3 regions of the Pseudomonas sp. MOIL14HWK12:I2 genome follow, and region 2 is predicted to be linked to each of the others. Evidence: predicted binding sites of a transcription regulator. Region 2 holds the regulator's gene; each other region holds the start of a gene.
What was found. The regulator sigma-54, encoded in region 2, starts transcription at its own class of promoters, with help from an activator protein. The targets are predictions, from matches to a motif close to ANTGGCATNNANNTTGCTNT.

Region 1: flgB (flagellar basal body rod protein FlgB) is a predicted target of sigma-54. The motif match lies at 3,984-4,003, and genes of this name have one in related genera.
Region 3: glnA (glutamate--ammonia ligase) is a predicted target of sigma-54. The motif match lies at 2,309-2,328, and genes of this name have one in related genera.

The regions. Positions count from the first base shown of each region.
Region 1 is NZ_AZOA01000009.1:261,937-272,526, reverse strand. Features, by position in the region: gene PSK12I2_RS0108380 (flagellar brake protein) at 1-99, opposite strand, end outside; gene PSK12I2_RS0108375 (flagella synthesis protein FlgN) at 188-655, opposite strand; gene flgM (flagellar biosynthesis anti-sigma factor FlgM) at 716-1,024, opposite strand; gene flgA (flagellar basal body P-ring formation chaperone FlgA) at 1,185-1,913, opposite strand; gene PSK12I2_RS0108360 (chemotaxis protein CheV) at 2,012-2,944, shown strand; gene cheR (protein-glutamate O-methyltransferase CheR) at 2,987-3,814, shown strand; gene flgB (flagellar basal body rod protein FlgB) at 4,037-4,459, shown strand; gene flgC (flagellar basal body rod protein FlgC) at 4,462-4,899, shown strand; gene flgD (flagellar hook assembly protein FlgD) at 4,912-5,622, shown strand; gene PSK12I2_RS0108335 (flagellar hook protein FlgE) at 5,649-7,172, shown strand; gene PSK12I2_RS0108330 (flagellar basal body rod protein FlgF) at 7,342-8,085, shown strand; gene flgG (flagellar basal-body rod protein FlgG) at 8,132-8,917, shown strand; gene flgH (flagellar basal body L-ring protein FlgH) at 8,939-9,634, shown strand; gene PSK12I2_RS0108315 (flagellar basal body P-ring protein FlgI) at 9,646-10,590, shown strand, end outside.
Region 2 is NZ_AZOA01000003.1:414,348-424,937, forward strand. Features, by position in the region: gene PSK12I2_RS0101960 (KpsF/GutQ family sugar-phosphate isomerase) at 1-115, shown strand, start outside; gene lptC (LPS export ABC transporter periplasmic protein LptC) at 200-772, shown strand; gene lptA (lipopolysaccharide transport periplasmic protein LptA) at 759-1,301, shown strand; gene lptB (LPS export ABC transporter ATP-binding protein) at 1,298-2,026, shown strand; gene PSK12I2_RS0101980 (RNA polymerase factor sigma-54) at 2,129-3,628, shown strand; gene hpf (ribosome hibernation-promoting factor, HPF/YfiA family) at 3,718-4,026, shown strand; gene ptsN (PTS IIA-like nitrogen regulatory protein PtsN) at 4,045-4,509, shown strand; gene rapZ (RNase adapter RapZ) at 4,511-5,365, shown strand; gene PSK12I2_RS0102000 (HPr family phosphocarrier protein) at 5,397-5,669, shown strand; gene PSK12I2_RS0102005 (superoxide dismutase) at 5,742-6,356, opposite strand; gene pmbA (metalloprotease PmbA) at 6,579-7,928, opposite strand; gene yjgA (ribosome biogenesis factor YjgA) at 8,021-8,545, shown strand; gene tldD (metalloprotease TldD) at 8,581-10,026, opposite strand; gene PSK12I2_RS0102025 (carbon-nitrogen hydrolase family protein) at 10,138-10,590, opposite strand, start outside.
Region 3 is NZ_AZOA01000010.1:206,202-216,791, reverse strand. Features, by position in the region: gene typA (translational GTPase TypA) at 1-481, opposite strand, end outside; gene thiI (tRNA uracil 4-sulfurtransferase ThiI) at 639-2,093, opposite strand; gene glnA (glutamate--ammonia ligase) at 2,479-3,885, shown strand; gene PSK12I2_RS0109530 (DUF4124 domain-containing protein) at 4,045-4,560, shown strand; gene PSK12I2_RS0109525 (DUF4124 domain-containing protein) at 4,560-5,198, shown strand; gene glnL (nitrogen regulation protein NR(II)) at 5,370-6,434, shown strand; gene ntrC (nitrogen regulation protein NR(I)) at 6,447-7,877, shown strand; gene PSK12I2_RS0109510 (hypothetical protein) at 9,046-9,603, opposite strand; gene PSK12I2_RS0109505 (tRNA (cytidine(34)-2'-O)-methyltransferase) at 9,676-10,143, shown strand; gene PSK12I2_RS0109500 (FdhF/YdeP family oxidoreductase) at 10,220-10,590, shown strand, end outside.

The sequences.
Region 1 (10,590 bases), on a different contig from region 2:
CTGCTGTTGCGCCGGCCGCAGGCAGGCCAGGATCTCGCCCTTGGAGCGATAGATCTGGGGTGGCTGAGCGGCGTTGTCGCTAGCGGAAGAACCTTGCACCTGGAAACTCCTGTAAACAGCGGTCAGCAAGAATACTGGCTAGCTGCCATCTGTACAGCAAAAACGCGTTGGGGGAAAAGCTCCGAGCTCAAGCCGAACTCAGCGGACGCTGATAACCGCCACCGGTCTGACTGCCGCGGCGGTTGTACAGCGTGGGTGCCGAGGTGCCCTGCAGCACGTTCAGCAGCTTGCCGACCACGAAGCGGTTGGCCTGGATGATCTGGCCATTGCGGACGTTATGCGCCTTGCACTGCTCCATGAGCTGCGCGAGCTGACTGGAAAGCGCCAGCAGTTCTTCCCCATCGGGTAGCCGCGCCGCTAGGGCTTGCAAGCCCTGCAGATCCGCGCGCAGGCCGTGGGCCTGGAGCAGGGCAGTGCGCTGCTGGGCATGCTGGTCGAGCTGCTTGAGCAGGATCTGCTTGGTACCCAGCAGGGCTTCCAGCCGATCGAGCTGACGCTCGCTCAAGGCCTGGAATTCCTGCTCGATCAGGCCCAGCAGTTGCTCGCTCAGGTCGATGTCGTGGCGGGTGATCTCGAGCAAGGTGGCATTGGGCATGGCACGGTTTCCTTTCGAACGTTAGTGACGATCGTCAGAAAGGCCGTGCCGAACCGGGCGTCAGGACTCGAACGCCATCAGTTTGTCGGCCACTTTCTGGCTGTCGACCTTGTAGGAGCCATCGGCGATGGCCTGTTTCAGGCGGCTGACCTTGTCGCTGTCGACCACCGGCAGATCCTTGAGCCCTGCCGTCAGGGAGCTCAGTTGCTTGGCTTCAGCGCTCAAGCTGACCGACTCGCCGGAGGCGGTGCTCTGGGTAGCCTTGACGTCGCTGGTCTGAGCCGCGGACACGTCCTTGGTGGACGCCGCCTTGGTATTGCCTATGCCCGCAGTAGAGGACGAATTCAGGCGATTGATATCTAGAGCCATGAGTGGAGATCCTCGTGTCGTCTCGTTCGCATGTCCGGCTTATCGGCGTGCAATGCCGAAACTTTAGCCGTAGACCTGTGCGCCCCGTCACATCCTTCGACAGGATGACGCGCAGAGGCTCAGGAAGCAGACGTTCAAGGTACCTCTTTTGGCTCCTGCGCTAAAGGGCTACCTCCACCTGGCCCTGATCGACGACCCGACCGTGGATCACCCGGTTGGAGCTGAGGTTGCGTACGCGGATCTCCTCGTCCTTGGCGCCGGCACTGAGGGCCTCGCCCTGCATGCGGATGCTGAAGGAGGCGCTGCGGGCATTGATGACCACCTGCTCGCCCTTACGAATGAGTTCGGCCTGCTCGATAAAGGACGGCGCCAGGACCTGCTCGCTGACCACCTGACGCTTCAGCTGGGTGCCTATCACCTGCTCCAGGCTGGTCAGGTAGCCCTGGGTCAGGGTGCCGACATCACGCTCCACCAGCGCCACGTTCTGGCTGTCCAGCACCGCGCCACGCAACAGGGGCTGCAGCGTGACCACCACCGGGCGATACAGCTTGACCTGCGCGGGCACGAATACCGTCCAGGGACTAGCGCCCTCGCAGCGTACCTTGACGTTTATCCGACCCACCGGGGTCGGGTTGCCCTGCTGCGACAGCGTCAGGGGTTTGTCGCAGGCGGCCAGGCGCAGGCGGGAATCCAGCGAGTTGATCTGGGTTTCATGGCGAGCGTTGGAATGGGTCTCCAGCAAATATTCCTGCACGCGCTCCTCAAGAAAACTTTCGACGGCGCCGATAAGTTCGTCAGATGAGGTGTAGTCGCCTTCTGCATAGGCCTTTCCGCCCAGGCATGTCAGGATCAGCACAAGATTCGCAGCCCAGCGGCAAGAAGTCTTCATAGGTCGGAAACACGTCGCTTCGATCTTCATGAGTCACATCTAAGCAAGCCCTGTGCCGAGTTTTCCAACCGGTCCGTGGCAACGAGAGGAGTCGCCAAATGGCTGGTGTATTGGACGCAGTCAACCAACGTACCCAACTGGTGGGCCAGAACCGTCTGGAACTGCTGCTGTTCCGCCTGGACGGCTCGCAGCTCTATGGCATCAACGTCTTCAAGGTGAAGGAGGTGCTGCAGTGCCCCAAACTCACCGTGATGCCGAAATCGAGTCCGGTGGTACGGGGCGTGGCCAGCATTCGCGGCGGCACCTTTCCCATCATCGACCTGGCCATGGCCACCGGTCGTCGTGGGCTGGAAGACATCAACAACTGCTTCGTGATCATCACCGAGTACAACACCAAGGTGCAGGGCTTCCTGGTGCGCTCGGTGGAGCGGATCGTCAACATGAACTGGGAAGGCATCAACCCGCCGCCCAAGGGCACCGGTCGTGATCACTACCTAACCGCCGTCACCCGGGTCGACAACCAGCTCGTCGAGATCATCGACGTGGAAAAGATCCTGTCCGAAGTCGCACCGTCCGTCGAAACCGTATCGGCCGGCGTCATCAGCGAAGTGGTACAGGCCAAGGCCGTCACCAAGCGCGTCCTGATCGTCGACGACTCCTCGGTGGCCCGCAAGCAGGTGAGTCGCTGCCTGGAAACCGTCGGGGTAGAGGTCATCTCCCTCAACGACGGCCGCCAGGCCCTGAATTACCTCCAGGCCATGGTGGCCGAAGGCAAGCGCCCGGAAGAGGAATTGCTGATGATCATTTCCGACATCGAGATGCCGGAAATGGATGGCTACACCCTGACGGCGGAAATCCGTCATGATTCGCGGATGCAGAAAGTGCATATACTGCTGCATACCTCCTTGTCCGGCGTCTTCAACCAGGCGATGGTCAAGAAGGTCGGTGCGGACGACTTCCTGGCCAAGTTCCGCCCCGATGATCTTGCCTCCCGGGTAGCCGAGCGCATCAACGCGGTCGACAGTCACTAGGTGAAGGCGTCTCTATCCCGGTATCCAGAAGGCGGAGCGGCAGTGTCAGCAGTCAACGCGGATTTTGTGCTTTTTCGTGATTTCCTCGAGAAATCCAGCGGGATCCTGCTCGGTGACAACAAGCAGTACCTCGTCTCCAGTCGGCTCAACAAGCTGATGGAGACCGAAGGGATCAAGACGTTGTCGGAGTTGGTGCAGCGCATCCAGATGCAGCCCCGTGGCGGGTTGCGGGAAAAGGTCATCGATGCGATGACGACCAACGAAACCCTGTGGTTTCGCGACACCTATCCCTTCGAGGTGCTCAAGAACCGCCTCTTGCCGGAGTTGACCAAGAACACCTTCGGCCAGCGCCTGCGGGTCTGGTCGGCGGCCTGCTCCTCGGGTCAGGAACCCTATTCGCTGTCCATGACCATGGACGAATTCGAGCGCAGTGCGGCAGGGCAGGGGCGTGGCGGCATGCAGATCGTGGCGACCGACCTGTCCGGCGCCATTCTCACCGCGGCCAAGTCCGGCGAATACGATTCGCTGGCGATCGGTCGGGGGCTGTCCCAGGAGCGCCTGCAGCGCTACTTCGACGTGCAGCAGCCGGGGCGCTGGGCGGTCAAGCCGGCGATTCGCAGCCGCATCGAATTCCGTGCGCTGAATCTGCTGGACAGCTATGCCAGCCTCGGCAAGTTCGACATGGTGTTCTGCCGCAACGTGCTGATCTACTTTTCCGCCGAGGTGAAGAAGGACATCCTCACGCGCATCCACGGCACCCTCAAGCCGGGCGGCTATCTGTTCCTGGGCGCCTCCGAGGCCCTCAATGGCCTGCCGGATCTCTATCAGATGGTGCAGTGCAATCCGGGCATCATCTACAAGGCCAAGTAGGCCGGTCGATGGACACCCCAAGGGCAGACCCAGGTCTGCCCTTTCTTTTGCGCCAAAGTTTTGCCGCCCCGGCCTCGGGGCCCGGCAAGGACGGCGGAAAAACCTTGCCGCTTGCCGTCGTTCTGACTGCCACCTTGCGCTAAGCCCTTGATTTAGATGGATGCTGGAGACTGGCACGGGCCTTGCTAAATCGCTTGCAAGCCACGTCAAAGGTCTCTCGACATGAGCATTAGTTTCGACAAAGCACTCGGGTTGCACGAGCAGGCGCTGAACTTCCGTTCGCAGCGTGCCGAGGTGTTGGGCAACAACATCGCCAATGCCGACACCCCGGGCTACAAGGCACGGGATCTAGATTTCAGCGCCGTGATGGCGGAGCAGGCGGCCAAGAGCGCACCGGGGGCCTCCGGCCACTATCAGCTGGAAACCACCAACAGCCGCCATATCGCTGCCGAAGGCTTCGACATGGGCATGGGCGACTCGGCGTTGAAATATCGCATCCCCACTCAGCCCTCGGTGGACCAGAACACCGTGGATGCGCAGGTCGAGCAGGCCAACTACGCCGAGAACGCGATGAATTTCCAGGCCAGTTTCACCCTGCTCAATAGCAAGTTCAAGGGGCTGATGTCGGCCCTGCGCGGAGAATAGCCATGTCCCTGAGTTCGCTGTTCAACATCGCCGGCAGCGGGATGAGCGCCCAGAACGTTCGCCTCAATACCGTGGCCAGCAACATGGCCAACGCCGATTCCGTGTCTTCCAGCGTCGACCAGACCTACAAGGCGCGGCACCCGGTGTTCGCCGCCCAGCTCAACGAGGCCCAGGGCGGCGCGTCGCTGTTCGATGATCAGGGCCAGGCCGGAGTCGGGGTGGAGGTCAAGGGCATCGTCGAGGACCAGAGCGAGGTACAGAAGCGCTATGAGCCCAACCACCCGATGGCGGACAAGGACGGCTACGTCTACTACCCCAACGTGAACGTGGTGGAGGAGATGGCCGACATGATTTCGGCCAGTCGCGCCTTCCAGACCAATGCGGAAATGATGAATACCGCCAAACAGATGATGCAGAAGGTACTGACTCTCGGTCAGTAAGGAATCGGCGCCATGGCCATAAGCACGACCAATTCAACCGCTCAGTCGGTGCTCGACAAGTACTCCGTCAACAAGACGAGTGCCACGGGTGACAGCAGCGGCAGCGAGACCAAGAAGACCAGCCAGCTCGGCAAGGACGAGTTCCTCAAGCTGATGGTCGCCCAGATGAACAACCAGAATCCGCTGGAGCCCCAGGGCAATGGCGAATTCATCGCGCAGCTGGCGCAATTCAGTACTGTCGAAGGCATCACCAACCTCAACACCAGCGTCAGCTCGATCCTTTCCGGCAGCCAGTCTTCCCAGGCGTTGCAGGCGTCCACCCTGGTTGGCCGCAAGGTGATCGTCGACAGCGACCAGGTCAAGGTGGATACCAGCGCGGACTTCAAGGGGGCGCTCAACCTGACCGCTTCCAGCTCCAATGTCTGGGTCAACGTCTATGACACCAGCGGCAGTCAGGTGAACCGCCTGAACCTGGGACAGCAATCCAGCGGTCTGGTGAACTTTACCTGGGATGGCACCGATGCCAGTGGCAAGAAGCTGGACGCAGGCACCTATCGCTTCGAGGCCCAGGCCAGCATCGATGGCAAGACCGAAGCCATGAAAACCAGTTTGCCGGCTAACGTCGACAGCGTGACGCTGGGGCAGAACGGCGGCGAAATGACACTCAACCTTGCCGGCGTCGGCAGCATCGGCATCTCCAAAGTCCAGGCGGTCGGCCAGTAAGGCGCGGCACACGAGAGGAATCCAGCATGTCTTTCAATATCGGTTTGAGCGGCATCAAGGCCGCGTCCAGTGACCTCAACATCACCGGCAACAACATCGCCAACGCCAGCACCGTCGGCTTCAAGCAGTCGCGGGCAGAGTTTCAGGATCTCTATGCCGCCTCGGTACTGGGTACTGGCAAGAATGCCCAGGGCAGCGGCGTGCTGCTGGGCAATGTCGGCCAGCTGTTCAACCAGGGCACCATCGATTCCACGCAGAATGCGCTGGACATGGGCATCAACGGCAACGGCTTCTTCATGACCAGCAACAACGGTGCCGTCCAGTACACCCGTGCGGGTTACTTCGGCACCGACAAGCAGGGCTTCATCGTCGACAACAACGGCTACAAGCTGCAGGGCTACACCACCAACGCCCAGGGCCTGCTGCAGCCCGGCGTACGCAGCGACCTGCGCATCGAGACGGCCAGTCAGGCGCCCAAGTCCACCACCCAGATCGCTCAGCAGTTCAACCTGAACTCGACCAGCGCACCGCCGACGCTGACGCCCTTCGATCCCTCGGATCCGAAAACCTACAACTCCTCGACCTCGCTGAACATCTATGACAGCCAGGGTAACTCCCACGTCATGTCGCAGTACTTCGTCAAGGCACCGGCGCCGGCCACCAATCAGTGGTCGATGCAGGTGCTGATCGACGGGCGCAATCCGCTGGATCCGGGGGTTGCCACCAAGACCGCCAATACGGCGGCGGGGGTTGCCGGTGCGACGGCAAACAGTGTCGCCACGGCGGTCAACAACATGTCCGGGGCCACGCCCCAGGTGAAGGCCATCGCCAACAATGCCGCCGCCGCTGCCGGTGCGACTCCGGCCTCGGTCGCCGCAGCCGTGGCCGCCTATGGCACCCAGCCGCAGAGCTTTGGCGTGACCTTCGATGCGGCCGGCAAGCTGAGCACCGTGAGCTCTTCTTCGTCGGGCGTCAGCATCGATCCCAAGACCAATATCATCACCTTCGCCACCGATCCCACCGGATCGAGCGGTAGTGGCTGGATCCCGGCGATCTCCGATGGTGGCAACCCGGCGAACTACAGCTGGAACGGCGCACTGGGCAACACCGGCGGCTTCACCTTCGATCCGCGCGGCTCGACGCAATTCTCTACTGCCTTCGCGGTGAACAGCGTTAACCAAGACGGCTACACTACCGGTCAGCTGTCCGGTCTGGAGATCGACGATACCGGCCAGATCTTCGCGCGCTACACCAATGGTCAGTCCAAGGTGCAGGGCCAGGTGATCCTGGCCAACTTCGCCAACGTTCAGGGCCTGACGCCGATGGGCAAGACCTCCTGGACCGAATCCGCCGAGTCCGGCCAGCCGGTGGTGGGCACGCCGCGGGCCGGTACCCTGGGGGCCCTGCAATCCGGTGCGCTGGAGGCGTCCAACGTCGACATCTCCACCGAGCTGGTCGACATGATCGTGGCGCAGCGCAACTACCAGGCGAACGCCAAGACCATCGAGACCGAGAACGCCATCACCCAGACCATCATCAACCTGCGTTGATGTCGTTTCTCTGACGGCTTGCCGCTAAGACGTCAGGAAAAGCCTCCTTCGGGAGGCTTTTCTATTTTCAAGCCCTTGATTCAGCAGGTTTTTCGTTTTCTGGAACGGGCCTTGCTAAAGAACCTCCGAACGCAAGCTTGGCGGCAATCTGCCGCCGTCGGAGGATCAGATGGACAAGCTGCTGTACGTCGCCATGACCGGCGCCAGCCAGAACGAAATGGCCCAGCGCGCCCATGCCAACAACCTGGCCAACGTCTCGACCTCGGGATTTCGCAAGGATCTCGAACAGGCGCGCTCGATGCAGGTGTTCGGCGAGACCATGCCGTCGCGCGTCTATTCCATGAGCGAGCGGCCGGCGACGGACTTCACCCCCGGTGCGCTGCAGGAAACCGGGCGTGACCTGGACGTGGCCATCCAGGGCCCCGGCTTCGTCGCGGTCCAGGATCCCTCCGGCAAGGAGGCCTATGTGCGTACCTCCAGCCTGCAGATCGATCCCCTCGGCATGCTGCGGACCGGCAGTGGTATGCCGGTGCTCGGCAATGGCGGACCCATCGCCGTGCCGCCCGCTTCCAAGGTGGAAATCGGTCAGGACGGCAGCATCACCATTCGCGGCTCCGGCCAAGCGGCCAATGCCCTGGCCCAGGTCGATCGCATCAAGCTGGTCAATCCCGACACCAAACAGATGGAAAAGGGGCTCGACGGCCTGCTGCACATGAAGCAGGGCCAGGCGGCACCGCCCATGGATGCCAACGTGTCCCTGGTGTCCGGCTTCGTCGAGTCGAGCAACGTCAATGCGGCGGAGGAGATGACCTCGATCCTGTCGCTGTCCCGCCAGTTCGAACTGCAGGTGAAGATGATGCGCAGCGCCGAAGACAACGACGCGGCGCTGGCAAAGGTTTTGCAATTCTCCTGATCAAGGCTAGCGCCGACGTAAAACCGGCACTTCGAGGAATACCATCATGATGTCGTCACTGTGGGTCGCCAAGACCGGTCTGTCCGCCCAGGACATGAACCTCACCACCATTTCCAACAACCTGGCCAACGTGTCCACCACGGGCTTCAAGCGCGACCGCGCCGAATTCCAGGACCTGCTGTACCAGATCCGGCGCCAGCCGGGTGCCCAGTCCACCCAGGACAATCAGCTGCCCTCCGGCCTGCAGCTGGGTACCGGTGTGCGCATCGTCGGCACCCAGAAGAACTTCACCGAGGGTTCGCTGCAGACCACCGACCAGCCGCTGGACATGGCCATCAACGGCGACGGCTTCTTCCAGGTGACCATGCCCGACGGGACCATCAACTACACCCGTGACGGCACCTTCCACCTGAATGCCGATGGCCAGCTCGTCACCGCCAACGGCTTCGCCCTGCAACCCGCCATCGTGCTGCCGGCCGATACCAAGACCTTTACCGTCGGCGAAGACGGTACCGTGTCGGTCACCACCGCCGGCCAGGCCGCGCCCCAGGTCATCGGCAACCTGCAGATCGCCCAGTTCGTCAACCCGGGCGGTCTCCAGGCCGTGGGCCAGAACCTGTTCAGCGAGACCGCCTCCAGCGGCGCGCCCCAGGTTGGCACCCCGGGTCTGAACGGCCTCGGCACCGTCCTACAGAGCACCCTGGAAAACTCCAACGTGAGCACGGTGGAGGAGCTGGTGAACATGATCACCACCCAGCGCGCCTACGAGATGAATTCCAAGGTCATCAAAGCGGCCGACGACATGCTCGGCTTCGTCAGTCAACAGCTCTAATCCCCTGTGAGGACGCGCTCCATGAAACCTCTGTTCGCCGTCGCCCCGCTCCTGGGAGCGCTCGTACTCGCAGGATGCGTAGCCCCGGCCGCCAAGCCGGACGATCCCTATTACGCTCCGGTGTTGCCGCGCACGCCGGTGCCGGCGGCGCAGAACAACGGCGCCATCTTCCAGTCGGGGTTCGAACAGAATCTCTATACCGACCGCAAGGCCTTCCGCGTGGGCGACATCATCACCGTCACCCTGCAGGAGAAGACCCAGGCCAGCAAGAACGCCAGTTCCGACGTCGCCAAGAACAGCAAGGCCAGCCTGGGCCTGACGTCGCTGTTCGGCGCCAAGCCGAAGATCCCCAATCCGCTCGCCGACGGCGATCTGAGCCTGGACGCCGGCTTCTCCGGCAATCGCTCCAACACCGGCAAGTCCACCGCGGCCCAGGGCAACAGCCTGTCCGGCTCGCTGACCGTGACCATCGCCGAGGTGCTGCCCAACGGCATCCTGGTGGTCCGCGGCGAGAAGTGGCTGACGCTCAACACCGGCAACGAACTCATGCGCATCCAGGGCATGGTCCGCGCCGATGACATCGCCACCGACAACACCGTGTCGTCCACCCGCGTGGCCGATGCGCGGATCACCTATTCGGGCACCGGCGCCTTCGCCGATGCCAGTCAGCCGGGCTGGCTGAGCCAGTTCTTCGGCAGCCCGCTGATGCCCTTCTGAGGATGAGCGCCATGTTCAAGACCCTCATCGCCGCTGCCGCCCTGGCCCTGGTCATGCCCCTGGCCAAGGCGGATCGGCTGAAGGACATCGCCAGCATCCAGGGCGTGCGGACCAACCAGCTGATCGGCTACGGCCTGGTGGTGGGTCTGCCCGGGACCGGCGACCAGACCACCCAGACGCCCTTCACCGTGCAGACCTTCAACAACATGCTGGCCCAGTTCGGCATCAAGGTGCCGCCGGGTACCACCGCGCAGCTGAAGAACGTCGCCGCGGTGTCCATCCATGCCGATCTGCCGGCCTTCGCCAAGCCCGGCCAGACCATCGACATCACCGTGTCCTCCATCGGCAACTCCAAGAGCCTGAGAGGCGGCAGCCTGCTGCTCTCGCCGCTCAAGGGGATCGATGGCCAGATCTACGCCATCGCCCAGGGCAACCTGGTGGTGGGTGGTTTTGACGCCGAAGGTCGCGATGGCTCGAAGATCACCGTCAACGTTCCGTCGTCCGGCCGCATTCCCAATGGCGCCACCGTCGAGCGGCCGGTGCCGAGCGGCTTCGACCAGGGCAACAGCATCACGCTGGACCTCAATCGCAGCGACTTCACCACCGCCAAGCGCATCGTCGACAAGATCAACGAGACACTTGGCGCGGGTGTTGCATCCGCTGTTGATGCCGGATCGATTCGCGTCACGGCGCCGGTGGATCCCAGCCAGCGCGTCGACTACATCTCGATCCTGGAGAACATGGAAGTGGATCCGGGACAGGCGGTGGCCAAGGTCATCGTCAACTCCCGTACCGGGACCATCGTCATCGGCCAGAACGTCAAGGTCTCGCCGGCGGCGGTGACCCAGGGCAGCCTGACCGTGACCATCAGCGAGGACCCCCAGGTGAGCCAGCCCAATCCCTTGTCGGGTGGGCAGACGGTGGTGACTCCCCAGTCGACCGTCAAGGCCAAGCAG
Region 2 (10,590 bases):
GGCGCTGAAGATCATGGAGGAGCACAAGATCAACGCCCTGGTGGTGATCGATGACGAGCGCCGCCCGATCGGCGCCCTCAACATGGGTGACCTGCTACGCGCCGGGGTGCTGTAGGCCGGGTTATACTGCTCGACTAAATGCGCCGACATCTCGTGTTCAACCCGCCGCCCCCTGGTGCGGCCCACCACAGGTACCCTCATGTTTCGCAGCTTGCGCCGCCCCGTGCTGTTGGTCCTGATCGCCGCCGCGCTCATCGCGATCGGCTACTGGAACATCCTGCCGCAGCGCTTCGTCGATGCCCCGGCCTCGGCGACCCCGCAAGACAGCGCCATCGATGGCTATGCCCTCAATACCCGGACGATTCAGTATCGCCTGGACGGCAAGATCCAGTACGAACTCAAGGCCGAGCGCAGCGAACACGTCAAGGCGACCGACGTCACCCTGGTGACCCGCCCCGACATGCTGGCCTTTCGCGGTACCGACTATCCCTGGCACATTCGCAGTGCCCGCGCCGAGGTCGCCCCCGGTGGCAGTCAGGCGGAGCTGATCGATGACGTGCGCGTCGAGCGTACCGATGAGAAAGGCCGCCCGGTGGTGTTGACCACCACCCGCATGACCGTCTTTCCTGACAAACAATATGCGCAAACCGAGCAAGCCGTTAGAATCGAGGCCGCCAATGGGGTGACCACGGCCAATGGCATGAAAGCGTATCTAGAAGACGGCAGAATGCTCCTGCTGTCCAACGTAAGAGGCCAGCATGAGGTTCGTTAAAACCCTCCCCTTCCTGTTCACCCTCGGCGCCACCTTTGGCAGTGCCGCGGCTTGGGCCCTGCCGACCGATCGCACCCAGCCGATCCGCGTGCAGGCCGATAGCGCCGAGCTCGATGACAAGCAGGGCGTGGCCGTGTACCGCGGAGACGTGGTCATCACCCAGGGCAGCATGAAGATCACCGGCAACACGGTGACCCTGACCCAGGACAACCAGGGCAACATCAAGGTCGCCACCGCAGTGGGCAAACCGGCCTACTACGAGCAGAAGCCCTCGGCGGACAAGGACATCGTCAAGGCCTATGGTCTGACGATCCAGTATTTCGCCCAGGAAAATCGCATCATCCTGATCGATCAGGCCAAGGTGGTCCAACAGGGCAACACCTTCGAAGGCGAGAAGATCGTCTACGACACCCAGCGCCAGATCGTCAACGCCGGGCGTGCCAACGGCAGCAAGGTCACCACGCCGCGGCCGCGGATCGACATGGTCATCCAGCCCAAGGATCAGCAGCAGTCGGGGCAGGGACAATGACGGTTACGCTCAAAGCCCAGCATCTGGCCAAGAGCTACAAGGGTCGTCAGGTCGTTCGCGACGTCAGCGTCAGCATCGACAGCGGGCAGATCGTCGGCCTGCTCGGTCCGAACGGCGCCGGCAAGACCACCTGCTTCTACATGATCGTCGGCCTGGTCAAGGCCGATCAGGGTCGCGTGCTGATCGACGACCAGGACGTCACCGCCCTGCCCATGCATGGCCGTGCCCGTGCCGGGATCGGCTACCTGCCCCAGGAAGCCTCGATCTTTCGCAAGCTGACCGTAGCCGACAACATCCTCGGCATCCTGGAAACCCGCAAGGACCTGGACAAGGCCGGCCGGCTGCGTGAGCTGGAGAGCCTGCTGCAGGAATTCCACATCACCCACATCCGCGACAACCGCGGCATGAGCCTGTCGGGTGGCGAGCGGCGCCGTGTCGAGATCGCCCGCGCCCTGGCCACCGCGCCCAAGTTCATCCTGCTGGACGAACCCTTCGCCGGCGTGGACCCCATCTCCGTGGGCGACATCAAGCAGATCATTCGTCACCTCAAGGCCAAGGGCATCGGTGTCCTCATCACCGACCACAATGTCCGGGAAACCCTGACCATCTGCGAGACGGCCTATATCGTCAACGATGGCCAGCTCATCGCCGAGGGTACCGCCGAGGAAGTCCTCGCCAACGAGCTGGTGAAGGAAGTCTATCTGGGCCACGAATTCCGCCTCTAGGCAAACCCGGGGAAACAAGGCATATAATTTGCTAACGCTCGCAGGGTTCGCGAGGTTCGGTGGCGCTGTTCGCGTCGGTAGACAAGGTGTATTTCCGCAGCCATGAAACCATCGCTAGTCCTCAAGATGGGCCAGCAGCTGACGATGACGCCGCAGCTGCAACAAGCCATACGTCTGCTCCAGCTCTCGACGCTCGACCTGCAGCAGGAGATCCAGGAAGCCCTGGAATCCAATCCGATGCTGGAACGCCAGGAAGAAGGTGAAGACTTCGACCAGAGCGACGCCTCGGGCGAAGGCGACGAGCTGGCGAATCCCGGCGGTACCGAAATCAACTTCAAGGAAACCTCGGTCGCCACCAACGAGATGGCCGACGAGTCCGAGTGGAGCGAACGCATCCCCAGCGACAGTGAGCTGCCGGTGGACACCGCCTGGGAAGACATCTACCAGACCAGCGCCAGCAGCCTGCCCAGCAACGACGACGACGAGTGGGACTTCACCACCCGCACCTCGGCCGGCGAAAGCCTGCAGACCCACCTGCTCTGGCAGCTCAACCTGGCGCCCATGTCGGATCTCGACCGCCTGATCGCCCTGGCGATCATCGACGGCATCGACACCGATGGCTATCTGCAGGAAAGCCTGGAAGACATCCATGCCTCCCTCGATCCCGAACTGGAAGTCGATCTCGACGAAGTCGAGGTGGTGCTTCGACGCGTCCAGCAATTCGAGCCGGCCGGCGTCGCCGCGCGCAATCTGCGCGAGTGCCTGCTGATCCAGCTGGCCCAGCTGCCGGCTAACCTCCCCCTGCTCGGCGAGGCCAAGCGCCTGGTGGGCGACTACCTGGATCTGCTCGGCAGTCGCGACTATGCGCAGCTGATGCGCCGCATGAAGATCAAGGAAGACGAACTCAAGCCCGTCATCGAACTGATCCAGACCCTGCACCCGCGCCCCGGCTCGCAGATCGAGTCCGGCGAGGCCGAATACGTGGTGCCGGACGTCATCGTGCGCAAGCACAACGAGCGCTGGCTGGTGGAGCTCAACCAGGAAGCCGTGCCGCGCCTGCGGGTCAATCCCCAGTACGCCGGCTTCGTCAAGCGCGCCGACAGCAGCGCCGACAACACCTACATGCGCAACCAGCTGCAGGAAGCGCGCTGGTTCATCAAGAGCTTGCAAAGCCGCAACGAGACCCTGATGAAGGTGGCGACCCAGATCGTCGAGCACCAGCGGGGCTTTCTCGAATACGGTGAAGAGGCCATGAAGCCGCTGGTCCTGCACGACATCGCCGAGGCGGTGGGCATGCACGAGTCGACCATCTCCCGGGTGACCACCCAGAAGTTCATGCACACCCCGCGTGGCATCTACGAACTCAAGTACTTCTTCTCCAGCCACGTCAGCACCGCCGAGGGGGGCGAATGTTCCTCCACCGCGATCCGCGCGATCATCAAGAAATTGGTGGCGGCGGAAAACGCGAAAAAGCCGTTGAGTGACAGCAAGATCGCTGGTTTACTGGAATCGCAAGGTATACAAGTCGCTCGTCGCACGGTGGCTAAGTATCGGGAATCCCTGGGTATCGCTCCGTCCAGCGAACGCAAGCGTCTCATCTGACGCGTCCTGATGTGACCGTGCCTCGATCGACCCTTGTCATGTCGGCGAGCAGCTTCGCCGATCGTAGCCCGGCAATAAGGAGAAGCGGTATGCAAGTCAACATCAGTGGCCATCAGCTTGAAGTGACAGAAGCCCTGCGTGACTACATCGGCGAGAAACTCGCCCGCCTCGAACGGCACTTCGACCGTATTACCAACGTCCAGGTGATCCTGGAAGTGGACAAGCTCAAGCAGAAAGCCGAAGCCACCCTGCACGTCGCCGGCGCCGCAGTGGTCGCCAATGCCGAGCACGACGACATGTATGCCGCCATCGATCTCCTGGCCGACAAGCTCGACCGCCAACTGATTAAACACAAGGAAAAATCGATCGAACGCCAGCAGGGCGTCGGCGTCCGCTGAGGTTTCGATCGCCGCTTTATGATCAGACTCGAAAACATCCTGACCCCCGGCCGCACCCAGACGGGTGCGCCGGGCGGCAGCAAAGCCGCTGTACTGGAACGCATCGCCGAGCTGGCCGCGCAGGAACTGCCCGGCCACGACGCCGCGCACATCCACGAATGCCTGATGGCGCGCGAGCGTTTGGGCTCCACTGGTTTCGGCAATGGCATCGCCATTCCCCACTGCCGCCTGGCGGGTCTGCAGCAACCGCTGTGCGTGCTCTTCCACCTGCAGCAACCAGTGGACTTCGATTCCCTCGACGGCGCGCCGGTAGACCTGGTGTTCGTCCTGCTGGTCCCGGAAGCCGCCACCGAACAGCACCTCACCCTGCTGCGCCAGATCGCCGGCATCCTGGATCGCGCCGACATCCGCGAGCGGCTGCGCAAGGCCAAGGATAGCCAGGCGCTCTATCAGATCGTCGTCGAGGCCCAGAGCGGACACTGACATGCACCTCATCATCGTGAGCGGACGTTCCGGGTCGGGCAAGAGTACGGCGCTCAACGTGCTTGAGGACAATGGCTTCTATTGCATCGACAACCTGCCGGCCAGTCTGCTGCCCGATCTGGCCCAGCATGCCCTGACCGACATGGAGCGGCCCCAGCCCAAGGTCGCCCTGTCAATCGATGCACGCAATCTGCCCAGCCAGTTGCAACGCTTTCCCGAATTGCTCGAACAGGTGCGCAGCCGCAACATCCGCTGCGACATCCTCTATCTGGACGCCGATGACCAGACGCTGCTCAAGCGCTTTTCCGAGACGCGTCGCCGGCATCCGCTGTCCAACCAGGAAAGATCCCTGGCCGAGGCCATTCACGACGAGCAGGTGCTGCTGTCGCCCATCGCCGACCTCTCCGACCTGAAGATCGACACCACTCACCTGAATCTCTATCAGCTGCGCGACATCCTCAAGTTGCGCCTGCTGAACGCCCCAGAGCCCGGCACCGCCTATCTGGTGGAATCCTTCGGCTTCAAGCGGGGCCTGCCGGTGGACGCGGACATGGTGTTCGACGTGCGCTTTCTGCCCAATCCCTACTGGAAACCGGACCTGCGCGACTTTTCCGGACTGGATGCCCCGGTGCGGGACTATCTCGAGCAACAGCCCGAGGTAGAGACCCTGTACAATGACATCCGCGATTACCTGGTGAAGTGGTTGCCGCGTTTTGCCGCCAACAACAGGTCCTATGTGACCGTGGCCATTGGTTGTACCGGTGGTCATCACCGCTCGGTCTATCTGGCCGATCGCCTGGGTCGCGAACTCAAGAACCTGCTCAAGAACGTCCAGATCCGTCACCGCGATCTCTGACGCCCGTTTTGTTTCGACAAGGACAGACTCAATGCCTGCCCAACAGATCACCATCATCAACAAGCTGGGCCTGCACGCCCGTGCGGCGGCCAAGTTCGTCGGCGTGGCCGGCCGCTATCCCGCCAGCGTCCGCGTCGGCCGCAGTGGCGAATCGCCGGTCGATGGCAAGAGCATCATGGCGGTCATGATGCTGGCCGCCGGCAAGGGCACGGTCCTGCAGCTGGAAACCGAGGGTGAGCAGAGCGACGAGGCCATGCGCGCCCTGGTCGAGCTGATCAACAACTACTTCGACGAGGGCGAGTGACAGGCCCCCCGCGCCAGTCGCAGCTCCGATAAAAAAAGCCGCCCGAGGGCGGCTTTTTCATTGGGCGTCGACTCAGGCGTTCAGCGCCGCTTCGTAGCGACGGGACACTTCCGGCCAGTTGATGACGTTGAAGAAGGCGCCGATGTACTCGGGACGACGGTTCTGGTAGCGCAGGTAGTAGGCGTGCTCCCAGACGTCCAGGCCGAGGATCGGGGTGTTGCCGGTCATCAGCGGGCTGTCCTGGTTGCCGGTGCTCTCGACCACCAGCTTCTTCTCGGGGGTGACGCTCAGCCAGGCCCAGCCGCTGCCGAAGCGGGTCAGGGCAGCCTTGGTGAAGGCTTCCTTGAAGGCGTCGAAGCCGCCCAGCTGGGACTCGATGGCTTCGGCCAGGGCGCCTTCGGGCTTGCCGCCGGCATTGGGGGCCATCACGGTCCAGAACAGGCTGTGGTTGGCATGGCCGCCACCGTTGTTCTGCACGGCGCCGCGCTTGTCCTGGGGCAGCTTGTCCAGCTGGCGAACCACGTCTTCGGCCGACAGGTTGGCGAACTCGGTGCCTTCCAGCGCCGCGTTCAGGTTGTTGATGTAGGTCTGGTGGTGCTTGGTATGGTGGATTTCCATGGTCTGGGCATCGACGTGCGGTTCCAGCGCGTCGTAGGCGTAGGGCAGCTGAGGCAGAGTATGCGGCATGCGGATTGTCTCCATGGTGGCTTTGGTATGGACCCACGCCCTTGGGCGTTGGGGTGTACGGCTGGTGCGCCACGGCGCACCGTCTGAAGCCTTGGCCGTCCGGTCAGTGGATTCGACCGCACGGCTATGTCCTAGTGCATTGCTAGGATACTAACGAGTAACGGGGTGGGCTGTCTCCCGTTCGACAGGATTTTCCTCATCGCGACGGCTTCCACCGCCCTTCTAGCTGCCCGCCAGGGTCATGCCATCGATCAGGACCGAACCGGTGCGCAGACTGCCGCGGCGTTCCACGTCGCTGCCCACCGCCAGGATCTGGCGGAACATGTCGCCCAGCCGCCCGGCGATGGTGACCTCCTGGACCGGAAACTGGATCTCGCCATTCTCGATCCAGAAGCCGCCGGCGCCCCGGGAATAGTCACCGGTGACCAGGTTGGTGCCCTGCCCCATCATTTCCGTGACCAAAAAGCCCGTGCCCATCTGCCGGATCAGCTCGGCCTGGTCGGCCGTGCCATGGCTGACGTGCAGGTTGTGCACGCCGCCGGCATTGGCGGTGCTTTGCAGGCCCAGCTTGCGCGCGGAATAGCTGCCGAGCACATAGGACACCAGTTGGCCGTTCTCGACGAAGGGCTTGGCGTAGGTGGCCAGGCCTTCGCCGTCGAAGGCGGCGCTGCCCAAGGCGCGTGGCAGGTGCGGCCGCTCGTCCAGGGTCAGCCAGTCGGGAAACACCTGCTGGCCCAGGGCGCCTTCGAGGAAGGACGACTTGCGATAGAGGTTGCCGCCGGAAATGGCGGCGAGAAAGGTACCGAACAGGCCGGCGGCCATTTCCGGCGAAAACAGCACCGGGACCTTGGCGGTGGGCACCGGCCTGGCCCCCAGGCGACTCACGGCGCGCTCGGCGGCGCGGCGACCGATCTCCTCGGCGCTCATCAGCTCGTGACCGATCCGATTGACGTCGTAGTAGTAGTCGCGCTGCATGGCCTCGCCGCTGCCGGCGATCATCACGCAGCTCAGGCTGTGCCGGGTGCTGGCATAGCCGCCGACGAAGCCGTGGCTGTTGCCGTACACCCGGCAGCTCTGGTGGGTATTGAGGGTGGTGCCGTCGGCATTGCCGATGCGGCTGTCGGCGGCGTAGGCCGCGGCTTCGCAGGCCAGCGCCTGCTCGATGGCCTGCTCGGGGGTGATGTCCCAGGGATGATAGAGGTCGAGATCGGGCAGTTCGCCGCGCGCCATCAGTTCGGCGTCGGCCAGACCCGCGCAGGGATCCTCGGAGGTGTGCTTGGCGATGGCCAGGGCCGCGGCCACGGTTTCGCGGATCGCCTCGGGACCGGTGGCGGAGGTACTGGCCGAGCCCTTGCGCTGACCGGCATAGAGGGTGATGCCGAAGCCCTGGTCGCGATTGAATTCGACGGTTTCCACCTCGCCCTTGCGGACCGAGGTGGACAGACCCTGGTCGACCGAGACGGCCACTTCACCGGCACTGGCGCCCTGGCGCCGGGCCTCGGCCAGGATGGCCTCGACCTGTTCGCGCAATTCGGGGAGCGCAGCGGGACCCACGGCGGCGTTGCGATTCATGACGTTCTCCTTACGGACGGCGCCGGCCAGGCCGGACAACCGTGCGGCAACTCGTTATGATGGCGCCCATTCTTAGCTGGACCCCATAGTTCATGGTTGATTCTTACGACGACGACGCGCCGCTGGGCGAAAAGAGCAAGACACAGGTCAAGCGCGAGCTGCATGCGCTGCAGGATCTGGGCGAACGCCTGGCCGGGCTGCCGGCCGAGCAGCTGGACCGCCTGCCGCTGACCGATCCGCTGCGCAAGGCCCTGGCCGAGGCGCCCAAGCACAAGACGCACATCGCGCGCAAAAGGCATGTCCAGTACCTGGGCAAGCTGATGCGCGACCAGGACCTGGAAGCCATCCTGGTACTGGTAGACCAGATGGACACCTCGACACGGCAGTACAACGAGCGCTTCCACGCCCTGGAGCGCTGGCGCGACCGGCTGATCGCCGAAGGCGACCAGGCGTTGGAGGCCTTCGTGGCGCTTTACCCGGAGACCGACCGCCAGCACCTGCGCGGCCTGGTGCGGCATGCCCAGCACGAAGCGGCGCACAACAAGCCGCCGGCGGCGGCGCGCAAGGTCTTCAAGTACATCCGCACCCTCGACGAAACCCAGCGCGGTCTGCGCTAGGTTTCCGTCCGCGATGGCCACGGCCGGTGCCCGCATCAGGCGCCAGTGCCGCCCACGGTGATGGCATCGATCTTCAGCGTCGGCTGCCCCACACCCACCGGAAGTGACTGGCCGTCCTTGCCACAGGTCCCTACCCCCGCATCCAGCGCCAGGTCGTTGCCGACCATGGACACCCGGTTCATGACCTCGGGGCCGTTGCCGATCAGGGTGGCGCCCTTCACCGGGCGACCGAGCTTGCCGTTCTCGATGAGGTAGGCCTCGTTGGTGGTGAAGACGAACTTGCCGCTGGTGATGTCCACCTGACCGCCGCCCAGGCTGGCGCAATAGATGCCCTTCTCCACCGAGGCGATGATCTCGGCCGGATCGCTCTGGCCGGCCAGCATGTAGGTGTTGGTCATGCGCGGCATCGGCAGATGGGCATAGGATTCACGGCGGCCATTGCCGGTGGGCGCCACGCCCATCAGCCGGGCATTGAGCTTGTCCTGCATGTAGCCCTTGAGGATGCCGTTCTCGATCAGCACGTTGTAGCCGCTGGGCGTGCCCTCGTCGTCGATGGATAGCGAGCCGCGGCGATCCGGCAGGGTGCCGTCGTCGACGATGGTGCAAAGCGAGGACGCCACCTGGCGACCGAGCTGGCCGCTGTAGTTGGAGCTGCCCTTGCGGTTGAAATCGCCTTCCAGGCCATGGCCGACCGCCTCGTGCAGCAGCACGCCGGACCAGCCGGCGCCCAGCACCACCGGCAGGGTGCCCGCCGGGGCCGCGGTGGCTTCGAGGTTGACCAGCGCCTGGCGCACGGCCTCGCGGGCGTAGCCCAGGGCACGGTCATCACGCTGGAAATAACGGTAGTCGCAGCGACCGCCGCCGCCGCTGTTGCCGCGCTCGCGGCGGCCGTTCTGCTCGACGATGACGCTGACGCCCAGGCGCACCAGTGGGCGCACATCGGCTGCCAGGGTGCCGTCGACCGCGGCCACCAGGGTGCGCTCCCAGACCCCGGCCAGGCTGATGGTGACCTGCTGGATACGCGGATCCAGGGCACGGGTCGCCTCGTCCAGCTGCTTCAGGAAGGCGACCTTGGTGGCGCGATCCAGCACGTCCAGCGGATTGTCCTGGCCATAGAGGCGCTGCGCCGGCTCCACCGCGCGAAACGCCTGGACGTGGCCCTCGGCGCCGCTGCGGGAAATGGACCGCGCGGCCTGGGCGGCCAGATCCAGGGCCTCGCCGGTGATGGCGTTGCTATAGGCGAAGCCGGTCTTCTCGCCGGACAGTGCGCGCACGCCAACGCCCTGGTCGAGGTGGAAGCCGCCTTCCTTGACGATGCCGTCTTCCAGCAGCCAGGATTCGGAGACGATGCTCTGGAAATACAGGTCGGCGGCGTCGATGCCGGGACCGGCCAGACGCTGCAGCACGGGTTGCAGATCGTCCACCGCGAGTCCGCCGGGACCCAGCAGGGCCGAGCCGACGCTATTCAGGTAATCACTCATGGAAACTCCAGACGACGCCACAATGGACGTCGGAACGATGAAAGGGTCGCGACCTGGCCTCTAGCCTACTCGCGGAAGTCTCGGTGCCCTGATGCAAAAGACCAATGGCGGTCATTGCCGTTCGGCCAGGCGCGCCGGCAGGAAGCGGCGGTGCCGGGTCACCGGCATCCGCTGACGCAACCCCGCCTGGCGCTCGGCATCGCGCTCGATGAGCAGCACCGCCTCGCCGCTGGCCTGGACGGCGAGCACCTCGCCCCAGGGATCCACCGCCATGGCGTGCCCCCAGGTGCTGCGGCCATTGGCATGGACCCCGCCCTGGGCGGCGCCCAGCAGATAACTCTGGGTCTCCACCGCCCGGGCGCGCAGCAGCAGCTCCCAGTGGGCCTGGCCGGTGGGCACGGTAAAGGCCGAGGGCGCGCTGATCAGCTCCGCCCCGGCAGCGCGCAGGGCGCCGTAGAGTTCGGGAAAGCGCAGGTCGTAGCAGACGCTCAGGCCCAGGCGGCCGACCGGGGTGTCCACCACCGTGAGGGTCTCGCCGGCGGCATAGTGGTCGGATTCGCGATA
Region 3 (10,590 bases), on a different contig from region 2:
GGAAGTCCAGCTGCTCATCGGTGGCGCCGAGGTTGTCGAACAGGTCGAAGATCTGGTCGATGACCCAGTCCGGACGCGCGCCGGGACGGTCGATCTTGTTGACCACCACGATCGGACGCAGGCCGGCCTTGAAGGCCTTCTGGGTCACGAAGCGGGTCTGCGGCATGGGGCCGTCCTGGGCGTCGACCACCAGCAGCACGGAGTCGACCATGGACATCACGCGCTCCACCTCGCCACCGAAGTCGGCGTGGCCGGGGGTGTCGACGATGTTGATGTTGTAGTCCTTCCACTTCAGCGCGGTGTTCTTGGCCAGGATGGTGATGCCGCGTTCCTTTTCCTGGTCGTTGCTGTCCATCACCCGCTCGTTTTCCGCTTCTTTGCGGTCCAGGGTGCCGGACAGGCGCAGCAGCTTGTCGACGAGGGTGGTCTTGCCATGGTCGACGTGCGCGATGATGGCGATGTTGCGTAGATTCTCGATCACAGTGGTGTTCTCGGTATAGAAATGAAGGAGCTTCAGCCAGCAGGCTGACAGCCGGAGATTGCAAAGGCGCGAAACGCGGCCGACCGGTACGTGGCCGGAGGGCTAGAAGAGGTCGGGAGGGCGGTGGCGGATACTGCCACCCAGCAGGCCCGGCTGCTTAGGCCGGACGATAAACGCGCACATTGGCGTGCCCTTCGGTGAGCAGGTGATGGGCGTGCAGCCGGCTCATCACCCCGCGGTCGCAATAGAGTAGGTACTGGCGATTCTCGTCCAGTTCCTTGAAACGGCTGTTCAGCGCGAAGAACGGCATGGCTTGCACCTCGATGCCGGGCAGCTCCAGCGGCTGGTCTTCCTGGGCATCGGGATGGCGGATGTCCACCACGATCTGACCTGGCAAGGGCTGTGCCAGCTCTTCGACCTGCACGTCCTTGCCCAGCTCTTCGATCACCTTGTCGACGGTGATGAAGCGCGCACGTTCCAGGGCGGCGTCGAGCACCGCCAGGTCGAACTTGCCTTCCTCGTGCTCCACCCGCAGGGCCTTGGCCTTGGTGGTGGGATTCACCGAGATGATGCCGCAGTATTCGGGCATATGCTTGGCGAAGTCGGCGGTGCCGATGCGCTGGGCGGTATCGATGATGTCCTGCTTGTGGCTGGCCAGCAGCGGGCGCAGCACCAGGGTATCGGTGGCCTTGTCGATCACCGCCAGGTTGGTCAGGGTCTGGCTGGAGACCTGGGAGACGGCTTCGCCGGTCACCAGCGCCTCGATCTGCAGCTGTTCGGCGATGCGACTGGCCGCGCGCAGCATCATGCGCTTGAGGATGACGCCCATGTGGCTGTCGTCGCACTGGGTGAGGATCTGCCCCACCACTTCCTCGAAGGGCACGCTGATGAACAGCACGCGCTGGGAACGCCCGTACTTCTCCCAGAGATAGTGGGCCACTTCCATCACGCCCAGCTCGTGGGCGCGTCCGCCGAGATTGAAGAAGCAGAAATGGCTGACCATGCCGCGTCTCATCATCTGGTAGGCGGCCACGGTGGAGTCGAACCCCCCGGACATCAGCACCAGCACCTGCTCCAGCGCGCCGAGCGGATAGCCGCCCAGCCCTTCGTGGTGCTCGTCGATGATGAACAGCTGCTGGTCGCGGATCTCCAGGCGAACGTTCACCTCGGGATTCTTCAGGGCGATGCCGGCGCCGCCGCAGCGTTCGCGCAGGCCACCACCGACATGGCGCTCCACGTCCATCGAGGAGAAGTCGTGGCGGCCGGCGCGCTTGCAGCGCACCGAGAACACCTTGCCGCGCACGCGCTCGCCGAAGTGGCGTACGCACAACTCGAGAATCGAATCGAAATCGCCCAGCGGATACTCGTGCACCTCGAGGAACTGGCCGATGCCCGGGGTGCAGGCCAGGCGCTGCTTCATTTCCGCCAGCAGCCGCGGCTCGTCGAGCGCTGTCTCCAGGGTGATGTTGTCCCACACCCCTTCCACGCGGACATCCGGATCCAGATCGCGCAGCACGACACGAATGTTCTTCACCAGCTGGCGAATGAAATTCTTGCGCACCGGGCGACTCTTGATGGTGATTTCCGGAAAGACCTTGATGATGAGCTTCATGAGCGGGAAACGGGGGGCGGGCAACGCGAAAGAAAAGGGCGAATATGATACCTGAAAACCACCCGGCACTCGAATTCGCCCGACAAAATCACCCAAGGCGCCATTAAGGTGCATCCGCCGAATTAAGCGCACTAAATTGGTGCCTGAATACGGCCTCCATTGACCTGAAAACGGCACGACAGGCGCCAGGACGGCCCTCCAGCCCATTTAGGGGCACTGGCATACAACTTGCTCTCTTGTGAGGCAGCCGCCCCTGGGCCAGCATAGGGCGCTTTTCGTGGAACGCCGGTCGCTGACCAGGCAGTACGGGAGCGCCCCTCAAGGGCACAGCTGATACCGGGAGTACCGCCAACCGCTCCCGGCCGAAATTCCTCTGGAGGAAACCATGTCGAAGGCTGTTCAACTGATCAAAGAAAACGACGTGAAGTGGGTAGACCTGCGCTTCACCGACACCAAAGGCAAGCAGCAACACGTCACCATGCCGGCGCGTGACGCGCTGGACGAAGACTTCTTCGCCCACGGCAAGATGTTCGACGGCTCCTCCATCGCCGGCTGGAAAGGCATCGAAGCCTCCGACATGATCCTGCTGCCCGACGACAGCACCGCCGTTCTGGATCCCTTCACCGAAGAGCCGACCCTGATCCTGGTCTGCGACATCATCGAACCCTCCACCATGCAGCCCTACGAGCGCGACCCCCGCGGTATCGCCCGTGCTGCCGAGGAATACCTGAAGTCCACCGGCATCGGCGACACCGTGTTCGTCGGCCCGGAGCCCGAGTTCTTCATCTTCGACGAAGTGAAATTCAAGTCGGACATCTCCGGCTCCATGTTCAAGATCTTCTCCGAACAGGCTTCCTGGAACACCGATGCCGACTTCGAGTCCGGCAACAAGGGCCACCGTCCGGGCGTCAAGGGCGGCTACTTCCCGGTACCGCCGGTCGATCACGACCACGAAATCCGTACCGCCATGTGCAACGCCCTGGAAGAGATGGGCCTGGTCGTGGAAGTCCACCACCACGAAGTGGCGACCGCTGGCCAGAACGAGATCGGTGTGCAGTTCAACACCCTGGTCAAGAAGGCCGACGAGACCCAGACCCTGAAGTACGTCGTGCACAACGTGGCTGACGCCTACGGCAAGACCGCCACCTTCATGCCCAAGCCCCTGTATGGCGACAACGGCTCCGGCATGCACGTGCACATGTCCATCTCCAAGGATGGCAAGAACACCTTCGCTGGCGAAGGCTATGCCGGTCTGTCCGATACCGCCCTGTACTTCATCGGCGGCATCATCAAGCATGGCAAGGCGCTGAACGGCTTCACCAACCCGTCCACCAACAGCTACAAGCGTCTGGTGCCCGGCTTCGAAGCCCCGGTCATGCTGGCCTACTCGGCCCGTAACCGCTCCGCCTCCATCCGTATCCCCTATGTGTCGAGCCCGAAAGCCCGCCGCATCGAGGCCCGCTTCCCGGATCCGGCTGCCAACCCCTACCTGTGCTTCGCCGCCCTGCTGATGGCCGGCCTGGACGGTATCCAGAACAAGATCCACCCCGGCGATGCCGCCGACAAGAACCTGTACGATCTGCCGCCGGAAGAAGGCAAGAAGATCCCGCAGGTCTGCGGCAGCCTGAAGGAAGCCCTGGAAGCCCTGGACGCCGGTCGCGCGTTCCTGACCAAGGGCGGCGTCTTCACCGACGAGTTCATCGATGCCTACATCGAGCTGAAGTCCGAGGAAGAGATCAAGGTGCGTACCTTCGTGCACCCGCTGGAATACGACCTGTACTACAGCGTCTGATCCCGCTGCGGTTAGGCAAGAGGCCTCCTTCGGGAGGCCTTTTCTTTTGCCCTGGGAAAACCGCCGCGACCGACGCCCGGGCACAGCGGCCAGGTTGCCTACCTGTGCACCGGGCGCGCCTGCTACCCTTGATCTCCACTGCCCGGCCGAGATTCCGCCATGCCTCGCCTGCTTGCCTGCTGTCTGCTCTGCCTCGCCTGCTCCGCCCAGGCCGCGATCTACAAGTCGGTGGATGCCGAAGGCAACACGGTGTTCAGCGACCAGCCCTCGGCCAATGCCAAGCCGGTGCAGGTGGCACCCACCAATACCGTGGACAATCCACGACCGGCGCCGCCCATCCCCAGTGCGCCTGCGGCGGCGTCCGCCGGCCCGGCTTTCAGCCGCCTGGAGGTCAATGTGCCCGACGATGAGGCCATCCGCGCCAACAACGGCACCTTCTCGGTGGGCGTATCCCTGGAACCGGCCCTGGGTGCGGGGCAGTCGCTGCAATTGCTGGTGGACGGCGCCCCCTACGGCAGCCCCGGCCAGAGCACCCGCTTCGGCGTGGCCAACCTGGATCGCGGCGAGCACCGTTTCGCGGCCCAGGTGCTGTCCGGCAACGGCGAGGTGGTCCAGACCAGTGCCGAGAAGACCGTGACCGTGCAGCGCATCAGCGTCAACAGCCCGGCCCGTTGATGCGCGCGCTCCTGACCCTGCTGCTGCTCTGCCTGCTGCTCCCCGCCCAGGCGGCGGTCTACAGTTATGTCGACAAGGAAGGCAATCGGGTCTACACCGACCAGCCGCCCAAGGGCGTCAAGGCCACCCAGGTGCCGATTACGGTGCCCAACAACCTCAATCAGCAGGGCCAGCCGACCCGCAAGCTGAGTCCGACCCCCGCCGCGCCGGTGGCCAGGACGCCCAAGGCGGCGCCCTTCCGCTACCAGATGCTGCGCATCCTGGTGCCCGAACCCGATGCCACGGTGATCGATCAGGAAGGGCAGCTCATCGTCAGCCTGGTCAGCGAGCCGGAATTGCAGCCGGGTCACAGCTACCGCCTGCTGCTGGACGACCGGGAAGCCGGCGCCGGACGCAGTCCGGTGTTTCCCCTGGGCGGCCTGGACCGCGGCACCCACAGCCTGGTGGCGGAGATCCTCGCCGCCGATGGCAACGTACTGGAGCGGACGCCGGCGCAGCCCTTCCATCTGCGGCGCCCCTCCCTGGAGCAGAAGCGCCGCGCCCATCCCTGCAGCGACAAGGACTGGGGCAAGCGGCCGGAATGTCCGCTGGACATGAAACCGCCCGAAGCCAGGAAATCCTGGCTACCCTTCCTATAGCGCACCTCTTTGGTGCGCTTTTTGACTGTGCACCATCTTGATACAAATCCTGTGCAACTCCGTCCGGCGTGCGGCGGCTGTTAGTGCACGTTTCAGCCATCTGCCCTAACTCGGGGCGTCTTGGTTTGCTTCTTGCATTTTCCTATCGTCCCTATAGCGCTGTGGCCTCTCATGCCTACCGACGTCATCCACCGACTCCTGCTCGACAACCTCACCACCGCAGTCATCCTGCTCGATGCGGAGTTGCGTCTGGAGTACATGAATCCGGCGGCCGAGATGCTGCTGGCCATCAGCGGCCAGCGCAGCCATGGCCAGTTCATCAGCGAGCTGTTCACCGAATCGCCCGAGGCCCTGCAGGCGCTGCGCCAGGCGGTGGACCATGCCCACCCCTTCACCAAGCGCGAGGCGCTGCTGATCTCCACCTCGGGCAACAGCCTCACGGTGGACTATGCGGTGACCCCGATCCTGGACCGCCACAACACCCTGCTGCTGCTGGAAGTCCATCCCCGTGACCGGCTGCTGCGCATCACCAAGGAAGAGGCCCAGCTCTCCAAGCAGGAGACCACCAAGCTGCTGGTGCGCGGCCTGGCCCACGAGATCAAGAATCCCCTCGGCGGCATCCGTGGCGCGGCCCAGCTGCTGGCCCGCGAGCTGCCGGAAGAGGCGCTCAAGGACTACACCAACGTCATCATCGAGGAAGCCGACCGACTGCGGAATCTGGTCGATCGCATGCTCGGCTCCAACAAGCTGCCGAAGCTGGCCATCACCAACGTGCACGAGGTGCTCGAACGCGTCTGCAGCCTGGTGGAAGCGGAAAGCCAGGGGCTGATCAACCTGGTGCGCGACTACGATCCGAGCATTCCCGATCTGATGATCGACCGCGAGCAGATGATCCAGGCGGTGCTCAATATCGTGCGCAACGCCATGCAGGCCATCTCCCAGCAGAACGAATTGCGCCTGGGCCGGGTCACCCTGAGAACCCGCACCCTGCGCCAGTTCACCATCGGCCACCACCGCCATCGCCTGGTGTGCAAGGTGGAAATCACCGACAACGGTCCGGGCATCCCCCAGGACCTGCAGGAAACCATCTTCTATCCCATGGTCAGCGGTCGCCCCGACGGCACCGGCCTCGGGCTCGCCATCACCCAGAACATCATCACCCAGCACCAGGGGCTGATCGAGTGTGAAAGCCATCCTGGCCACACCGCCTTCAGCATCTTCCTGCCGCTGGAATAACGAGGAGTACGCATGAGCCGTCAGGAGACCGTCTGGATCGTCGACGACGACCGTTCCATCCGCTGGGTCCTGGAAAAAGCCCTGCAACAGGAGGGCATGACCACCGTCGCCTTCGACAGCGCCGACAGCGTCATGACCCGCCTCGGCCGTCAGCAGCCGGACGTGGTGATCTCGGACATCCGCATGCCGGGGACCAGTGGCCTGGACCTGCTGTCACGCATCCGCGAGATGCACCCGCGCCTGCCGGTCATCATCATGACCGCCCACTCCGACCTGGACAGCGCCGTGGCCTCCTACCAGGGCGGCGCCTTCGAATACCTGCCCAAGCCCTTCGACGTCGACGAAGCCGTGGCCCTGGTCAAGCGCGCCGGGCAGCACGCCCAGGAGCAGCAGGGCTTCGCCGAACCGGCGCACCTGACCCGCACCCCCGAGATCATCGGCGAGGCGCCGGCGATGCAGGAGGTGTTCCGCGCCATCGGCCGCCTTTCGCACTCCAACATCACCGTGCTGATCAACGGCGAATCCGGTACCGGCAAGGAACTGGTCGCCCACGCCCTGCACCGCCACAGTCCGCGCGCCGCGGCGCCCTTCATCGCACTGAACATGGCCGCCATCCCCAAGGACCTGATGGAGTCCGAGCTGTTCGGCCACGAGAAAGGCGCCTTCACCGGCGCCGCCGCCCAGCGCCGCGGCCGCTTCGAGCAGGCCGATGGTGGCACCCTGTTCCTCGACGAGATCGGCGACATGCCGGCTGATACCCAGACCCGCCTGCTGCGGGTACTGGCCGATGGCGAGTTCTATCGCGTCGGCGGCCACACCCCGGTCAAGGTGGACGTGCGCATCATCGCCGCCACCCACCAGAACCTGGAAGGCCTGGTGCGCGAGGGCAAGTTCCGCGAGGACCTCTTCCATCGCCTCAACGTCATCCGTATCCACATCCCGCGCCTGGCCGACCGCCGCGAGGACATCCCCGCCCTCGCCCGCCACTTCCTGGCGCGCGCGGCCCAGGAACTGGCCGTGGAGCCCAAGACCCTGCGCGGCGAGACCGAGGAATACATGAAGGGCCTGCCCTGGCAGGGCAACGTGCGCCAGTTGGAGAACACCTGCCGCTGGATCACGGTGATGGCCTCCAGCCGCGAGGTGCTGATCGACGACCTGCCGCCGGAGCTGCTCAACCAGCCCCAGGACGCCGCCCCCGCCGCTAACTGGGAACAGGCCCTGCGCCAGTGGGCCGACCAGGCCCTCACCCGCGGCCAGTCCAGCCTGCTGGACAACGCCGTGCCGGCCTTCGAACGCATCATGATCGAGACCGCCCTCAAGCACACCGCCGGCCGCCGCCGCGACGCCGCCGTCCTGCTCGGCTGGGGCCGCAACACCCTGACCCGCAAGATCAAGGAGCTGGGCATGAAGGTGGACGGGCCGGATGAAGAGGGGGAGGACTAGCTGTTGTAGGTTGGGCTGAGCGATAGCGAAGCCCAACGTTTCGAGTTTGGACTTATAGCTGCCTAAGCTGATTATCGCGGTTTGCTGATAGGTTTTGTTTCCCCCACCCGGGCGAGTCACTTTTTTCAAACGCGAAAAAAGTAACAAAAAACACTGTCCCCACGTTTCGGCCCTCCGCTGCGCTCCGGGTGATTCGCTTCGCTCACCCTTCGGGCCAGCCTACGGCTGTTACTCCGCTTCGCTACGTTTCCCTCGCTCCGGCGCCGTGGCAGGGGCACGGCACGAAGGGGCTTCCTGCCCCTCGCGCCTTGCTCGGCGTCCTGCCTCGCAACCCCCGCCACGACACCGGAACTCGGCCTCACTGAAGGGGACGGGGCGCTAGCCTGAGACTTCGGTGTTCATAGGATTTGTAGCGTGGAAAACCGCGCAGCGTTTTCCACTGGTGCGCGTTGCTAGCTTCGCGGACAAGGCTTCGCCGTTGTCCACGCTACGGGCTCTTCAACCAAAACTTCCAGGCTGGCGAATCGCCCCGTTCAGCAGGGCGAACGCCAGTGTCGTGGAGTGGGTCGAGCAGCATGGATGCGGCGAGAGGTCCAGATGGGCCATGGACGGCCCATCTGGACCGACCCCGGAACGGCGCTGGCGTGAGCGCACCCGCAGCGCAGCGGAGGGCCGGATGACCGGGGCAAGCGTTTTTGGTTACTTTTGTCCGGGGCGCGCAGCCGCGACTGGCAAAAGTGACTCGCCCGAGGGGGCGAAACAAGAAACATCAGCAGAATTCGATGAGCGACTATGGCACCAAGAAAGCCGAGCCTGCAGGACCGAAACGTTGGGCTTCGCTAGCGCTCAACCCAACCTACAAATCCCCCCAAATCACCCAACCCAAAAACTTGGCACACCTCCTGCAATATCCTAGGTAACTACCCTTTTGGGGACCTCGGTACAGGCAGGCTGGGGAATCCCCTCTTTTCTTCCCGAGGCCATCACCCAGTGTGATGGCCTCTTTTTTTCGTGTGCGAAAAGTGGAAAGCCGCAAGCTAGAGCGCTTTTCCTCCTCAGCAAGGACGTAGGGGTCGACAAAGGAGGACTAAGCTTCAAAACAATCCGGCTCCGCACCCCGTTCCGCTCTGGTGCAAAGCAGCGGCCTTTTGCCTGATAACGGGGCATTTCAGGGTGTCAGCGGGACCTCGACGTGGAGCACCCAATCCTCGCCGGCTTCGACGATGCGGTCGCTGGCCTGCAAGGCACCACCCACACCGACCAGCAGCACCTTCAGGTCCTGGCCATCCTGGCGCACGGTCCAGGAAAAGCTGCCGCCCGGCCGCGCCACCCGCCCCTGGCGTTCGCCGCCGTCCCAGCGAGCGCGGGGCAGGCGCAGGCTGAGGGCGCCATCGGGGCGATAGCGTTCGTAGAACAGCGAGCGGTCGGCGGTGATCAGCAATTCGAAGCGCCCCGCCTCCTGATGAGCCTCCACCCCCAGGATGACCGGGCGGCGGGCCTCGGCCGACCAGGGATCGGGATGGGTGCGCTGGTACACCAGCTGACCGAGGATCATGCCGAACAGCCCGGCGCCGAGGGCCGCCGAGGCCAGCCAGAGGATCAGGCGCTGGCGCTGGCCGCGCCATTCGGCCTTGAGCAGATCGGGATCTTCCACCCGCGCCAGTTCGTCCCGGCGGGCGCGCTGTTCGCGCAGCAGCCAGTCGACCAGCCGGCGCCAGAGGTTCATCGTCCTACCCCGCTCGCGACGGCGCGACGGCGGCGCAGTACCATAGGCGCTTTGCCAGGCGCCCTGCCCTTCATGTTCGACATCATCCTCTACCAACCGGAAATTCCGCCCAATACCGGCAACGTCATTCGCCTGTGCGCCATTACCGGCTGCCGCCTGCATCTGATCGAGCCGCTGGGTTTTGCGCTGGACGACAAGAAACTGCGTCGCGCCGGCTTGGACTACCACGAGTGGTCCAGCGTGCGGACCCATGCCAGCCTCGCGGCCTGTATAGCAGATTTGCAGCCGCCCCGACTGCTGGCCTTCACCACCAAGGCCAGCCATCCCTTCACCGAGATCGCCTATGCGCCGGGCGATGCCCTGCTGTTCGGTCCGGAAAGTCGCGGGCTGCCGGCCGAGGTGCTGGAGTCGCTGCCGCCCGAACAGCGGCTGCGCCTGCCGATGCTACCCAATCGCCGCAGCCTCAATCTGTCCAATACCGTGGCCGTGGCGGTCTACGAAGGCTGGCGCCAACTGGGCTTCGCCGCACCGCCTGGCTGACCACCAGAACCTTCCCGCCAGACGCGTCGTCCCATGACCTACAGGCACATCGCCAGACAGTCACGTGAGGCGCACCATGAGCAAGATCGGCAAACCCAAGGTTGAACGCTATGACGCGCCCTCCGGTGGCTGGGGCTCGGCACGCTCGGTGACCGAGATCGTCCTGCGTGAACGGGTGCCGCTCAAGTCCGGTGCGCTGCTGGCCCGGCAGAACAAGCACGGCGGCTTCGCCTGCGTGAGTTGCGCCTGGGCCAAGCCGGGCAAGCCCCATCCGCTGGAATTCTGCGAGAACGGCGCCAAGGCCACTGCCTGGGAGGTCACCAGCAAGAGATGCGGACCGGAATTCTTCGCCCAGCATTCGCTCAGCGAACTGCGTGGCTGGCGCGACTATGACCTGGAAGAGGTTGGCCGGCTCACCCATCCGCTGCGCTACGACGCCGCCACCGA